Regions from separate parts of the Flexivirga alba genome, predicted to be linked through region 4. Evidence: riboswitches for the same ligand, from Rfam matches in the RefSeq annotation. Region 4 holds a riboswitch; each other region holds the start of a gene.
What was found. Region 4 has a riboswitch for cobalamin ahead of ACFQDH_RS07130 (ribonucleoside-diphosphate reductase subunit alpha). Riboswitches for the same ligand answer to the same signal wherever they lie in the genome.
Positions count from the first base shown of each region.

Region 1: it holds a riboswitch for cobalamin, as region 4 does, so the genes downstream of both, metE (5-methyltetrahydropteroyltriglutamate--homocysteine S-methyltransferase) here and ACFQDH_RS07130 (ribonucleoside-diphosphate reductase subunit alpha) in region 4, are expected to answer to the same signal.
Region 2: it holds a riboswitch for cobalamin, as region 4 does, so the genes downstream of both, ACFQDH_RS12210 (prenyltransferase/squalene oxidase repeat-containing protein) here and ACFQDH_RS07130 (ribonucleoside-diphosphate reductase subunit alpha) in region 4, are expected to answer to the same signal.
Region 3: it holds a riboswitch for cobalamin, as region 4 does, so the genes downstream of both, ACFQDH_RS03325 (hypothetical protein) here and ACFQDH_RS07130 (ribonucleoside-diphosphate reductase subunit alpha) in region 4, are expected to answer to the same signal.

Region 1 covers NZ_JBHSWH010000001.1:4,516,114-4,519,739, reverse strand. The annotation lists gene metE (5-methyltetrahydropteroyltriglutamate--homocysteine S-methyltransferase) at 1-2,166, opposite strand, end outside; cobalamin riboswitch at 2,220-2,419, opposite strand; gene ACFQDH_RS22560 (ArsR/SmtB family transcription factor) at 2,433-3,089, opposite strand; gene ACFQDH_RS22555 (MFS transporter) at 3,181-3,626, shown strand, end outside.
Region 2 covers NZ_JBHSWH010000001.1:2,465,510-2,469,135, reverse strand. The annotation lists gene ACFQDH_RS12215 (MarR family winged helix-turn-helix transcriptional regulator) at 1-323, shown strand, start outside; gene ACFQDH_RS12210 (prenyltransferase/squalene oxidase repeat-containing protein) at 443-1,711, opposite strand; cobalamin riboswitch at 1,784-1,915, opposite strand; gene ndk (nucleoside-diphosphate kinase) at 1,959-2,375, opposite strand; gene ACFQDH_RS12200 (undecaprenyl-diphosphate phosphatase) at 2,425-3,264, opposite strand; gene ACFQDH_RS12195 (DUF4233 domain-containing protein) at 3,261-3,626, opposite strand, start outside.
Region 3 covers NZ_JBHSWH010000001.1:659,523-663,148, reverse strand. The annotation lists gene ACFQDH_RS03335 (RNA polymerase sigma factor) at 1-540, opposite strand, end outside; gene ACFQDH_RS03330 (nucleoside/nucleotide kinase family protein) at 743-1,384, opposite strand; cobalamin riboswitch at 1,408-1,545, shown strand; gene ACFQDH_RS03325 (hypothetical protein) at 1,620-2,618, shown strand; gene ACFQDH_RS03320 (energy-coupling factor transporter transmembrane component T) at 2,667-3,626, shown strand, end outside.
Region 4 covers NZ_JBHSWH010000001.1:1,475,262-1,478,887, forward strand. The annotation lists gene ACFQDH_RS07130 (ribonucleoside-diphosphate reductase subunit alpha) at 1-1,249, opposite strand, end outside; cobalamin riboswitch at 1,386-1,608, opposite strand; tRNA gene ACFQDH_RS07135 (tRNA-Gly) at 2,044-2,114, opposite strand; gene dcd (dCTP deaminase) at 2,216-2,791, shown strand; gene ACFQDH_RS07145 (alpha/beta hydrolase family protein) at 2,700-3,437, shown strand; gene ACFQDH_RS07150 (ABC transporter ATP-binding protein) at 3,495-3,626, shown strand, end outside.

The DNA of each region.
Region 1 (3,626 bases), 3.0 Mb from region 4:
GGCCGCGAGCGCACCCACCGCCTTCTCCAGCAGCGTGCGCACCTCGTCAGTGGACGGGACCCGCGGCGAGTGGATGTCGTAGACACCCGGACCGACGCCCTTGGCGTAGCCGGACTTCTGAAGTTCGTCCGCGAGCGACATACCCGACCGGGCGGCTTCGAGGCTGATCACATCGGCATCCAGGTCGTCGATCGCGGTGAAGATGTCACCGAAATCCGCGTAGCACATGTGCGTGTGCACCTGGGTGACGTCCGCGACGGAACTCGTTGCCAGCCGGAAGGATTCGGTTGCCCACTCCAGGTATGCCGGGCGGTCGGTGGTCCGCAGCGGCAGCGTCTCGCGCAGGGCCGGCTCATCAACCTGGATGACGCGGCAACCGGCCGCCTCCAGATCGCGGACCTCATCGCGCAGCGCGAGTGCGACCTGCCGGGCCGTGTCACCGATGGGCTGGTCGTCGCGCACGAAGGACCAGGCGAGCATGGTGACCGGCCCGGTCAGCATGCCCTTGACCGGTCGCTTCGTCAGCGATTGCGCGTACTGCCACCAGCGGACGGTCATCGGCTCGGGACGGGAGACGTCACCGAAGATGATCGGCGGCCGAACGCAGCGGGTGCCGTAGGACTGCACCCAACCGTGTGTGGTCGACAGGTAGCCGTCGAGCTGTTCGGCGAAGTACTGCACCATGTCGTTGCGTTCCGGCTCACCGTGCACCAGCACGTCCAGGCCGAGCTCTTCCTGCAGGGAGATCACCGTGGCGATCTCGTCGCGCATCGCCGATTCGTATGTCGCCCGGTCGATTTCGCCGCGACGCAGTGATGCGCGTGCCTTGCGCACGGAGTCGGTCTGCGGGAACGACCCGATGGTCGTCGTCGGTAGCAGTGGCAGGCCGAGCGACTCCTGCTGTTGCGGGTATCGCTGGTCGAACGCCGCGACACGATGTGTGTCGGCGTCCCGCACCGCGGCCACGCGTGCGCGCACGGCATCGTCGTGTGTGCGCGCCGATGCCTGTCGGGACGCGACCGCTCGACGGGACGCGTCCAGTGCGGGAGTCGCTGCAGTTTCGTCGTCGAGTGCCGTTGCCAGCGTGCGGATTTCGAGCACCTTCTCGCGCGCGAAGGCCAGCCAGCTTCGGACCTCCTCGTCGATCGCGGTCTCCTTCGACGCATCGAGCGGCACGTGCAGCAGCGAGCAGGAGCTGCCGACGACGAGGTCGTCGACGCGGCCGGCCAGCCGGCGCACGATCGCCAGTCGGTCGTCGAGATCGGCGGCCCAGACGTTGCGGCCGTCGATGACACCTGCGATCAGCCGCTTTTCGCGCAGACCGTGCTCCAGGATCTCGGTGACGTTCGCCGGGACGGTGCAGTCGATCGCCAGGCCGTCGACGGGTGCCTCGGCGAACACCTCGAACGCGTCCTGCAATGCGGCGAAATAGCTGGCAATCAACAGTTTCGGGCGTTTCGTTGCGGAGCCAAGTCGATCGAGTGCGTGACGAGCCGCGTCGAGCACAGCGACCGGCTGGTCCAGGACGAGCGCCGGCTCGTCAATCTGCACCCACTGCGCGCCGGCGTCGTGCAGGGTGCTGAGGATGTCGACATACACGTCCAGCAGGGGGTCAAGAAGCGACAACGGGTCGAACCCCGCTGGTGCGTCCACAGCCGGCTTCGACAGCAGCAGAAAGGTGAGCGGTCCGACGAGCACCGGACGCGCGGTGTGGCCGGCGTCGGTCGCCTGGGTGAAGAGCTCGACCTGGCGGGCGGCGTTCGCGGTGAACGTCGTCGCGGGGGCGAGCTCCGGCACCAGGTAGTGGTAGTTGGTGTCGAACCACTTGGTCATCTCCAGCGGCGCAACCTTGTCGTTCCCGCGGGCCATCGCGAAGTAGACGTCCAGGTCGTTGTCGGCCGCGGCCCGAAAGCGCTGCGGCACGGCGCCGACCATCCATGCCGTGTCGAGCACGTGGTCGTAGTAGGAGAAGTCGCCGGTCGGGATCTCGTCGATCCCGTTGTCCGACAGTTGTTTCCACGCATCGGCGCGTAGGCCGGCAGCGATGTCGTGGAGTTCGTCGGCGGGGACGCGGCCCGCCCAATAGGCCTCGATGGCCCGTTTGAGCTCTCGCTTCGGCCCCTGTCGTGGCCAGCCGAGAACAGTGGCAGTGGTGCTGTTGGTCATTCCAAACTCCTTCGCGACCCGCCCGAGAGGTCACCGAATCGGCCGAACCCGGGTCCGGGCTCGGGCGACTGGCAGGTCTTCGGACTCGTGAGCGTGCCGAAACAAGGCGCCTACTGTCCATCGCTTCCCGGCCAAGTTGGCCAGTGCGTATGACGGAGGTCGTTCTCACATACCGCTGCGGGGCAGTCCCGGAGTCACACCGGATTCCCTCTTACGACGCGGCATCCGGATCACCGGTATGACGCGAACCTGTCGCGTTCCTCAGCCTACTGACTCTTGCCGGAGCGCTCGTCACCCGTTCGGTCCGCGGCCTCCTCGGTCTCCAGTACTTGACCCAGCGGAGCGCCGTTGCTGACCCCGAAATAGGTATGCCGGGTCTCGCCGTCAGCCGAGTTGCTGACCTCTCGCGATCGTTGCATCCAGCGCGACGTCACCTCCCACTGGTCGTCGAGGAAGGCGTCCAATTCGGAGCGACTCAGGTGCAGCACGAAGTTGTTGAACCAGGTCTTTGGCCCCTCGGTGGACTCGTCGAGGTGTCGGAAGGAGAGCGCTGTGAGCGCATGTGCGGTGCTCTCGGTGACCTGTTTGAAGGCCCCGACTGCAGCCGGACCACCGGGCATCGCTTCCAAGTCGTGGAAGTCCACGATGAGACCCTCGTCGGTTGTTGCTCGCCACCATCGTTCGCGGCCGTCGGTGCCGTGCTCGGGGTCATCTTCGACGAGGCCATAGCGCGCCAGCTGCCGGAGGTGAAAGCTGACCGAATTCGCCGGTTCCGCAACGGCGTTCGCTAGATCCACGGCGCGAGACGGGCCGCGTGCTGTCAGCTCGCCGAAGAGGCGCATGCGCAGTGGATGCGACAGAGCCTTGAGCTCGCGGGGGTCGACGATACGCCGCGGCTCGGACCGGTCCTGTGATCTGCTCACGGGACCACTGTGCCGTGGCTTGGTCCTCTTCGCAAATAATAATGCGCAAATATAGTTGCGTAATGCCTGGAGCCGGCGCACGATGGTCGTCATGACACAGGTGGGGGACGAAGCGCTCGACACGAAACGACCTGCGCTCTGGCGCAACCGGGACTTCGAGTTGCTGATGGTTGGCAACACCTTGAACGGCATCGGGTCGCGGATGAGTGGACTGGCCTTTCCGCTGCTTGCGCTCTGGATGACCGACAACGCGGCGATCGCGGGGCTCGTCGGGGGAGCCGTGGTCGCCGGGATGGTGATCGCCGGAATCCCGGCCGGCACGTTCGTCGACAGGTGGAACCGTCGCAGTGCGATGGTGTGGTCAGCCCTCGTCGCGGCAGCGTCATACGCGACGGTCGTGCTGGCGTATGCCGCCGACCTGCTCACGATCGCACAGCTGGTGGTCGCGGGGTTCGTGGTCGGTGCTGCCGAGGCGGTCTTCTCGCCGGCCGACACGCTGGCGACGAAAGCCGTTGTGCCGCCTGAGGAACTGAGCAC
Region 2 (3,626 bases), 990 kb from region 4:
GGCACCTCGCGGCCGAGGCCGAGGACCACATCTCGACGCCGTCGCAGCTGGCCGACACGGCCGCGGTTGCCCCGTCGTCGATGACCCACCGGTTGGATCGGATGGCCGAACGCGGACTCATCGAGCGCGAGCCCGATCCCGACAACCGCACCCGGATCCTCGTGCACCTCACCCGCGACGGTTGGGAGATGTTCCGCCAGGTGATCCGGGAGTCCGACATGGTGGAGTCCGACGTGTTGTCGCATGTGCCCGTCGGCCAGCGCGACAAGCTCGCCCAACTTCTCGAGCTGGCGATCGCCGGCCTCGACGACGACCTCGACTGACGCGACCCATTTCGCCGAGAGGACAGGCGATGCATCGAGGGGACAGGCAATTCCGGGCGAATTCGCCCGAATTGCCTGTCCCCTCGGCATTCGGCTGTCCTCTCGGTGAGGTTGTTGTGTCAGTCGCGCGAACGCAACCGGCGACGGAGGCCGGTGCCGGCCAGTGCGGCGCCACCCAGGACGGCAGCGCCCGCGAAGAGCACGCCCGCGTTGCCGCCACCTGTCTGCGAGCCGTCGGTGATGATCGGTGGGCCGGTCGTCGTCGACGTGGCGCTGACCGACGTTGAGCTCGCGGTGCTGGTTGCCGACGTGGTCGGGCTGGACGTCGCGCACGACAGCGCCGGCGCCGTCGCCGAACCACCGGCGCTGATCTTCAGGTACGGCTGCTGGACCAGCGCGAGGACCGCCTGCGTCGTCGCGCGATGTTCCTTGTCGCTGACCGTCGCCTTGCTGCCCTTGGCCCGCAGCGCGTCGAACGACTTCTGGTCGAAGGCGAATCCGCCGCGCAACGCAGCCGGGGAAGTGCAACCGAACTGCAGGCCGGCGACGAAGGCCTTCGCCTTGGCTGCCTCTGCGGTCTTGCCCGTCAGGGCGAAGGCGACCGCGGCCAGCCCGGTGCTGTTGGTGTTCGGTGCGGCCTGCGCGGCCGGCTCCACCACACCACCGTTCGACTGCTGCTCGCCGGCGATGAAATTGACGGCCTTGGTGACCGCGGCGTCGTGACCGCCCGCGGCGCTCAGCGCCTGCACGGCCAACGAGGTCGCGTCGGTGTCGCCGGCGGTGGTGGTGCACTGCGTGTCGGCGAACGTCATCCGGAATCCGCCGTCGTTGCACTGCTGCTTGAGCAGGAAGTCAACTGCCTTGGCATCGGACTGTCCGGCGCGCGCCAGACCGACGATCGCCAGCGACTGGCCGATGGTGTTGGAGTAGTCGCCATACGCCGACTTGTCCTTGAACTGCCCGGTCGTCTGCTCCAGCGACTTCAGCTGGCTGAGGTAGCCACCGGTCGGCAGGCCCTGCGCCTGAGCGAAGACCAGCAACTTGGCAGTCGCACCGGCATACACGTCCTGGCCGTAGGTGTTGTATGCCGCGGCGTTCTTGGTGATGTATGACGCCGCGCGCTGCGCTTCGGCCTGACCGGTCTGTGCCGCGTCGAGACCGAGGATGCCGTCGATCGTCAGGCCGTAGTCGGCGTAGTTGGTGCCGCCGGAGCTGACCGAGAAGTGGTCGCCGCCAGCCGCCAGCTCGGACGCCAGGAAGTGCGCGCCAGTGGACGCATCGGGTGTGGCGGCGCTTGCCGGAGCGGCCACTGCGATGCCGGTCAGACCGGCGCAGGCCAGGGCGAAGATGCCCGTGAGACCCGCACGGGCGCGAAGAGTTGTGGTCATGAAGTGTTGCCTTCCGCGAGATGTCGCGACCCGCAGAAGTATCAGCCGGAACCGATCTCGCGGGGCCGCGACGAGATCGCCGGTGGACGCGCAGGTGCTCCGGCTCGCTTCCCGGGTATGGCGCCCGGTCGGCACACGGTTGCGGGTCAGCGCCGGATTCGCACCGGCTTCCCCTGCAGTAAATCGCGTCCGGTGCGGAGCTTACCGTCAGCCTGCTGCCCGTCCGAAGGACGGCCCGAACAAGCAATCAGGCTTGGGGGAACCAGATGCCGATCTCGCGCTCGGCGGACTCGGGCGAGTCCGAGCCGTGCACGATGTTCTGCTGCACGGCCAGGCCCCAGTCGCGCCCGAGATCGCCGCGGATGCTGCCCGGCGCTGCGGCCGACGGGTCGGTCGCTCCGGCGATCGCACGGAAACCTTCGATGACCCGCTGCCCGGTCACGATCGCGAAGGTCGCCGGGCCACTGGCCATGAAGTCGACGAGCGGCTGGTAGAAGGGCTTGCCCTCGTGCTCGGCGTAGTGCCGTGCCAGCCGATCCCGATCGGGAGTCATGATCTGCAACGTGTCGAGGACGTAGCCCTTCGCCTCGATCCGGCGCAGGACCTCGCCGGTGAGGCCACGGGCGAATCCATCGGGCTTGACGATGACGAGGGTGCGTTCCATGACTCACATTCAATCGGACGGGTCGTATGGCGAAACCCCTGGGGTTTCCTTAGGCAGCAACCTTGCCGAGCACGAGCAGCCCGAAGACGAAGACGGCCAGCGCGATCCTGTAGTAGACGAACGGCCGGAAGTTGTGGTGGGAGATATAGCGCATGAACCACGCGACCACGGCATACCCGACGACGAACGCGAGCACCGTCGCGACGATGATCTGACCCCACCCGTCACCGCCGCTGCCGTGCAGGTCCTTCAGCTCGAACAACCCGGACACGAGCACCGCAGGTATGGCGAGCAAGAACGAGTATCGCGCCGCAGCACTGCGCGTGTAGCCCATGAAGAGACCACCGGAAATCGTTCCGCCGGAACGCGATACGCCGGGTATCAGCGCGAGCGCCTGCCAGAGTCCGAACCGGATGCCGTCCTTGACGCTGAGGTCTTCCAGAGTCTTGCGGTTCTCGGCGTCGGGGTCGTGGTCGACCGTCGCATCAGCCACGGCGATGACGATGGCGAAGATCAGCAGCATGCTCGCGGTCACCCACAGGTTGCGCAGCGGTCCCTCGATGAAACCCTTGAACACCAGGCCGAGGATGCCGATCGGGATCGTGCCGACGATGACCAGCCAGCCCATTCGGGCGTCGGGCTCGGACTTCGGCACCTTGCCGGCGACCGACAACCCCCACTGCTTGAGAATGCGGACGATGTCCCGCCAGAAGTAGACGATCACCGCTGTCTCGGTGCCCAGCTGGTTGACTGCGGTGAACGCCGATCCGCCGCCGTCGTTGTCCCAGAAGAGCCGGCCGACGATGAGTTGGTGCGCGGAGGACGAGATCGGCAGGAACTCGGTGAGTCCCTGCACGATCCCCAGGACAATCGCTTCGATCCAGGTCATTGCTCGGGGATTCCTTCGTGGCGAGCGGTCAAGGCGTCCATTTTGCGGCCCTGGACGAGGGCAGTGACCCACAGGGCCAGAAACATCAGACCAACAACGAACATCATCGGTAGGACGACACCGGCCACGACGGTCGCGAACTGCACCGCCCAGCCGAGGGTCACACCCCAGGGACGACGCAGTGTGCCGGCGGCGACGACACACAAGACTGCCAGCACCAACCCGACAACGAGGTATGACGTGTGGGCCGTGTCGTGCTGCGATTTGGCGATCGCCCAGGCGACGAGCGCGCCGAGGAAGACCACCAGGGTCTGCGACCCGACCACCATGCCGGCGAACCGGCGCGTCATACGCTCACCGAC
Region 3 (3,626 bases), 820 kb from region 4:
TGATTTCACGGTGCCCTTGCTGATCCCGAGTGCGTCGGCGATCTCCGCCTCGGACATGTCCGACCAGTAGCGCAGCACCAGCACCTCGCGCTGCCGGGCCGGCAGCTGGTCGACCGCACGAAGGACCGCCTGGTGCTCCTCGGCGAGGAGCACGTCGGTATCGGCCGGTGGTGCGATCTCCGGCTCGGCGACCTTCAGGTGGGCACGGACCGTACGGCGTCGGCGCAACATCGACCGGGACTGGTTGACCACCGCTTGGCGCAGGTAACCGACCGCAGCCCGGGAGTCGCGCAGCGCGGCCCGGTTGCGGTGCATCCCGAGGAACGCCTCCTGCACGACATCCTCGGCGCTCGCCGTGTCGTCGACCAGCAGCCGCGCGAGCCGCACCATCTGCAGGTGATGTGTGCGGTAGAGCTCGGCCAGGTCGACCGAGTCCTCCGCGGTCATCGGCTCGAAGCAGGGGAGCGCGTCACGGTCATGGACCCGACCTCCCAAGCGATACGGCCTTTCGGCATACACGGCGGGTGCGGTGAGTGTCATGACACCCTGACCCTTCGCCCAGACCCTAACGAGTCGTCGCTGTGGAAGGGAACGCCGCACCGCGGCAGGCCGGGAACCGGCTGCCGTCCAGCGATGATCGCGTTGCACCTCATGGTGGGTAGACGCACGACCGGCGTCCGGGTTGCCTCCGTGCGTGGCGCGACATACCGCGTGCGCGTGTGATCGGTCACACCCGCGGCGCCTACGGCAGCAGGAGTATGGCGTCCGCCCTCTCCCGCGTCGACCGCACCAGGTCGGCATTGCGCTCGTCGGAACCCAGCGCACGCTGCGACGCTTCGGCGAGACTGCGGCCGTAGCTGCGGTGTCGCTCGATGAGCCGCTCCCGCCGGAGCTCGTCGGGGGTTTCGACATACCAAATGGCATCCAGCAGCCGGGGCAGTTCGGACCAGGGTTCGTCGGGGAGCAGTAGGTAGTTGCCCTCGGTGACCACGACCTGCGTGTCGGGCGCCACCTCGATGGCTCCTGCGATCGGCTCCTCCAGCGACCGGTCGAACGCCGGAGCCCACACGGTGCGGTCGCGCTCGCTGCGGATGCGGGAGAGCAGTTCGACATACCCGAGGGCGTCGAACGTGTGCGGCGCGCCCTTGACCGGTGCCCAGCCCCGCTCGTCGAGGACCGCCTGCGCCAGGTGGAACCCGTCCATCGGCACGACCACCGTCCGTATGCCGCGCTCACGGCAGCCCCGGGCGAGCTGATCGGCGGCGGTCGACTTGCCGACGGCCGGCGGGCCGGTCAGGCCGACGATCACCCGGTCGGTCGCGGCAGCCAGGTCGGCGAGCGTTTCCACCGCAGCCGCGGCGTCGAGGATGGGTGCGGTGCTCACTCGTCAGACTCTTCCAGAACCGCTGCTAGCCTTCGGGGTGGCGTCCGTGTCGGGCGCCAAGGTGTGAGCAGGGGAAGCCGGTGCGATTCCGGCGCTGTCCCGCAGCCGTGAGTGGCCGATCGGTCACGAGTCGGAATACCTGCGCCACCGGTCACCGGATCGACTGTCGAGGACTGCAGTCGCGGGCGAGATCGTGTCGCACGCGTGGAGTCGCGACCGAAAGGACTCCATCCGCATGCCCAGCCGCCCGGTTCGTGCCGTCGCAGCCGTCGCACTCGCCACCTCCGCAACCTCGTTCGCGTATGTCGGATCGGTCGCGCCCGCACAGGCCGCCGGCTACAACGGCGTGTGCAAGACCAGCTCCGGGGTGACCGTGGTCGTCGACTTCCGCGAACTCGGGGGCGGCATCGCGGTGCGCTGTGCGCCGGTGGGCAGTGGCGCTTCTGGCGTCGATGCCCTGCAGGCGGCCGGGATCCCGGCGGAGGGGACTCGACAGTACGGGCTTGCCTTCATCTGCCGGCTCTACGGCAAGCCGTCGGCAACGGCCACCTTGCCCGGCGGCTACCACGAGTCGTGTGGGCGGACCCCTCCGCCGAATGCGCACTGGTGGTACACCCAGGCACCGAACGGCGGCTCCTGGTCCTCCAGCGGTGACGGTGCGTCCACCAGCCACGTCATCCCAGGCGGTTTCGAGGGATGGGCGTTCAGCGAGGGCGGCACCAACTACTCGCCGCGTTACACCCCGACCCGTCCTGCAGCTCCGAAGCCTCCGCCTGCGCCGACGCACACGACGACCCAGCCGCCGGCGCCGCCGCGCCATACGACCACGACCGCGCCGAGCAACCCGAAAACGACTGACCCAAACGGGAATTCGACGTCGAGCAAGGCCGGGTCCACCCATTCGCAGCCGAAGTCAACCACGGCGTCCAAGGCTTCGCAGGCAGCGAAGAAGAAGGCTGCCGAGAAGAAGGCGAAGGCGAGCCACTCGTCCTCCGCGAGCAGCTCGTCGAAGGCGAAGCGCAGCAAGGGGTCGTCCAGTTCGGCCGGTGTTACGGGCACGTCGTCGGGCGGTCCGACGAATGTCGCCGGAGCGCCCATGGCCAACAGTGACGACCTGATCAAGGACTCCAAGAAGTCGTCGGGCGTCAATGCGACCACCGTCGTAGGGGGTGGCGTCCTGGCGGCGCTCGTCGTGGGCGGCGGTGCGGTTGCGATCGTCCGCAGGCGCAACTAGAGCAGTGAGTCAGAAATAGACCAGCAACTTCGCACGCATCGCACTCGGGTGAAACGTCTGCCCGCTCCGGTCCACCCGATCGCCTGGTGGCTGTGGGCGATCGGTCTGGCGGTGGCGGCGTCATTCACGACCAACCCGCTGCTGCTGTTGCTGCTCATCGCTGTCGCGTGTTTCGTCGTGCTGCTCCGGCGCGGCGACGCCCCGTGGTCGCGGTCGCTGCGGCTCTACCTGCTGCTCGGTGCCTTCATCGTCGTGGTGCGTGTCGCGTTCCGGTGCTTCCTCGGCGCGTCCGGCGGCGGCACCGTCCTGCTGGACCTGCCGCGAATCCCGTTGCCGGACTGGGCGGCTGGGGTTTCGTTGCTCGGTCCCGTGCACCTGTCCGACGTGCTCGACGGCCTGTATGACGGCCTGCGACTCGCCGCGATGATCATCTGCATCGGCGCCGCCAACTCGCTGGCCAACCCGAAGCGACTGCTCAAGGTCGTGCCGATCGCGCTCTACGACATCGGCACTGTGGTGGTGGTCGCGGTGTCCGTCTTCCCGCAGATGGCTGACAGCATCCGGCGGGTGCGGCGCGCCCAGCAGCTTCGACCGGACCGAGGACGGAAGTGGCAGGTCGTGCGGCGGGTCATCGTTCCGGTGCTTTCGGATGCGTTGGACCGTTCCCTTCTCCTTGCGGCTGCTATGGATTCGCGCGGTTATGGCCGGCGCGGATCGACGCCGGTGCGGACCCGCCGGCTGCTCGGAGTCCTGACCGTCGTGGGGCTGATCGCGGTGTGCATCGGAACCTTCGGCGTGCTCGACGACCGAGCGCCGGCGCTGTTCCGCTGGCCGGCCTTCGTGCTCGGCGTCGCGCTCGCAGTGCTCGGACTGGCATTCTCGGCCCGTGAACGAACCGTGACCCGCTACCGGGTCGAGCCGTTCGATCTCACGGCAATGGCTGTTGCGGCAGGTGGTCTCGCCTCGGGCGTGCTGATGATCCTGGCCACGCAGTACGCTCCGGCACAT
Region 4 (3,626 bases):
GCCAGGGGTGCGAGGTCGTTTGCAGCGAGACGAGGATCGACTTCCACTGCGCGCGAGCGCGAATCTTCTTGAAGGAGCGCAGCTTTCCGGTCTCGGCGAGGGCGACATACTCCTTGTAACGGCGGGAGAAGTCGTCACCGACCAGCTCGACCAGGTCCGGTGTCTCGAGCGGGTCGAAGAGATACCAGTCGTCGTCGGCGACGACTCGCTTCATGAATTCGTCGGACAACCAGACTGCGGTGTTCGCGGTCCGGGTGCGCCGGTAGGGGTCGCCGGCGTTCTGCCGTAAGTCGATGAACTGCGGGAAGTCCAGGTGCCAGTTCTCCATGTAGAAGCACAGGGCGCCGAACTTCTTGCCGCCGCGGGAGACGGCGCGCAGGATCGAGTCGATGGTGTGCATGAAGGGGATCGGGCCGGTCGAGGACGTGTTGTTGCTCCGGATCGGGCTGCCCTCGGACCGCAGCTTGGTGACCGAAAGGCCAATGCCACCAGTGCCTTTGGTCAGCCACATGACGTCTCGCATCGACTTGGCGATGTGCTCGATGTCGTCATCCATCTGCATCACGAAGCAGTTGGACAACTGAGGTGTGTTGGTGCCCGCGTTGACGAGTGTGGAGCCGGCAGCGAGGTAGTCCAGCGATGCCATCTTCCGGTAGAAGCCGATGGCGGCCTGGGTCGGATCCTTCTCGTTGACCGACATACCCATCGCGACCCGCATCCAGAAGTATGCCGGGACCTCGAGCGGCTGGCGCCTGGAATCCGTTGCCATGTAACGGTTTTTGAGAGTGACGATGCCGATGTAGCGAAGCCCGTCATCCTGATGGTGGTCGAGGGCCGCGGCCAGCTGCTCCAGGTTGAAGGCAGACGCGAGGCGAGCGTCGAAGAGACCGTCCTCGACCGACAGGCGGATGTAGCCGGGGAAGCGGGCTTGGTGCAGCAGCGCGAGCTCGGACTGCGTCTCGAAGTCGCCGAGCACCTTCTTGTAGATCGTCTTCAACAGCAGGCGGGACGCGATGACGTCGAAGTCGGGGTCGTCCTTGACGTTCTGCACCGCGACCGAGATGGCAGCCTCGTCGAGTTGTTCGGTGGTGATGCCGTCGAAGAGCGTGATTGCCAGCTCCGAGGCGATCTGCATGGTCATCGACATGGCATTCGGTAGGCCCTCAGCGGCCCGCTCGATCGCCCGGTTGATGCGGTCTGCGTCATACGGCTCGCGTGATCCGTCGCGCTTGGTGACGTGTATGGCCACGTGCGGTGTCTCCCGTCTTTCCTCGCAGTGGCCCGGCGAGGAGGACGGCGAGCGGGCAGCGCACGCGGGCACGTGGCTCGCCGCCGCTCGTTCGTCAGCCCTTCCCGCGCGGGCTGCGGTCGGACCCGCCCGCGGGTGCGCGGACAGGGCAGTGGCAGGTCTTCGGACTCGTGACTCCGTGCGAGACGCACACCTACTGGTCGTCGCTTCCCGGGCTCTCACCCAGTGCTGATGACGACGTTCGTCCTCACTCACCGCTGCGGGGGCAGTGTCGGATTTGCACCGACTTCCCTCTTTCCTCGGGTGCTTCAGCCGTCGTCAAGCGGCGGCTGAAGCACTCGAACCAGCTGCAAGACACACACTATCTAGTGGTGGTTGGTTTGCCAAGACCCAACATGCTGTAGTTGCACGCCTGTAATTCCAGAGATGTCAAATCGGCGGAATGACGCCGAAATGGGGTGGCATGGCACGGAAGTGGCGGCGTGTCGGCACCGAGGTCGTCGAGTGCCGGAGTACGGAGCCAAGGTGGTCGAGTGCCGGAGGAGCACCGCCCACGAGCCCCAATCGCCGAGAGGACAGGCGATCGCCGAAAGGACAGGCAATTCGAGCCCGAAATGGGCCGCATCGGGTGTCCTCTCGACCAACGGGTGTCCTCTCGGCAATACGGCCGGGTGCACGCTCAGGGCGAGAGGGGTATGGCGAGAGGGGTATGGCGAGAGAGGTATGACGTGTCGGACGCGCGGCGAGCCGAAGCCAATGCGGGCGCCAGGAGGAGCCGAGCCAGAAAGGCTAAGAGCGAGTGACGAGAATCGAACTCGCGTATTCAGCTTGGGAAGCTGATGTTCTACCATTGAACTACACTCGCGTGCCTCGGGCGGCGGCCAAATGGCTCTCGCTCGGACCGGCAGGAGTCTAACCCACAGCGTCCGCCACCGGCGCAAGCGCCTGCCCGGTACCGTGACCCTCGTGCTCCTCTCCGACCGCGACATCCGCGCCCAGATCGACGCCGGCCGCGTGCGCCTCGACCCGTATGACGAGACGATGATCCAGCCCTCGAGCATCGACTTCCGGCTGGACCGCTACTTCCGGCTGTTCGACAACCACAAGTACCCCTTCATCGACCCGGCCGCCGAGCAGGAGGAGCTGACCCGGTTGATCGAGACCGAGTCGGGCGAGCCCTTCGTGCTGCACCCCGGCGAGTTCGTGCTCGGCTCGACATACGAACAGGTGACGTTGCCCGATGACGTCGCCGCGCGGGTCGAGGGCAAATCCAGCCTGGGCCGGCTCGGCCTGCTGACGCACGCGACGGCCGGCTTCGTCGACCCGGGCTTCTCCGGGCACGTGACCCTCGAGCTGTCCAACGTCGCGACCCTGCCGATCAAGCTGTGGCCGGGCATGAAGATCGGGCAGCTGTGCTTCTTCCAGCTCAGCAGCCCGGCCGAAAACCCTTATGGCAGCGCTAAATACGGCTCGCACTATCAGGGCCAGCGCGGCCCGACCGCCAGCCGGTCCTACGCCAACTTCCATCACACCGAGGTGTGATGTCCCGCTACGAGGTCGGCCCGTCGCACGACGGTGCGCACCCTTTCTCACCCTGCCGGACGGCAGGCGGCGCCCCGACGCGATCGCCTTGCTGTTGCACGGGGGTGCCGAGCACGGCCTCGGGCGGACCAACAAGGTGAGTCCGCCGGTGCTGCGCATGGTCGCCGTCGCCCGCAGCATCGAGCGCAGCGCACAGGGTCGGATCGGGACTGCGGTGCTGCGTGACGCCGTGCGCGGTTACAACGACGATGCGCGATCTCCGGTCGTGGATGCCCGATGGGCGCTGGCTCGGCTGCGCGAGCTCTACCCCGACACCCCTGTGGCGCTGGTCGGTCACTCGATGGGCGGCCGGGTCGCCCTGGAGCTGGCCGGCGCCGACGGTGTCACGAGCATCGTCGGTATGGCGCCCTGGATCCCCCAGCAGTACGACGTCGCGCCGTTCCTCGACCGGCACACTCTGCTGCTGCACGGCCGCAAGGACGTCATCACCGACCCACGCAAGAGCGCCCGACTTGCCGAGCTGATCGTGCAGGCCGGCGGCGACGCGCGCAGTGTGCAGCTGCCGGATGCGCACGCGATGCTGCTCAAAGCGCGGGCGTGGCACCGTCATACGACCCAATTCCTGGCGGAGACGTTGCTTTCCTGAAGATTTCACCGGATCGGGTTCGGTCCCTGTCGGTGGCCTGCACTACGTTTGTTGACCATGATCCGCTTCGAGCAGGTGGTCAAGCAGTATGCCGGCGGCGCGACAGCCGTCGACAACCTTTCCTTCGAGGCGCCGACCGGCCAGATCACCGTCCTGGTGGGGCCGTCCGGCTGCGGCAAGACGACATCA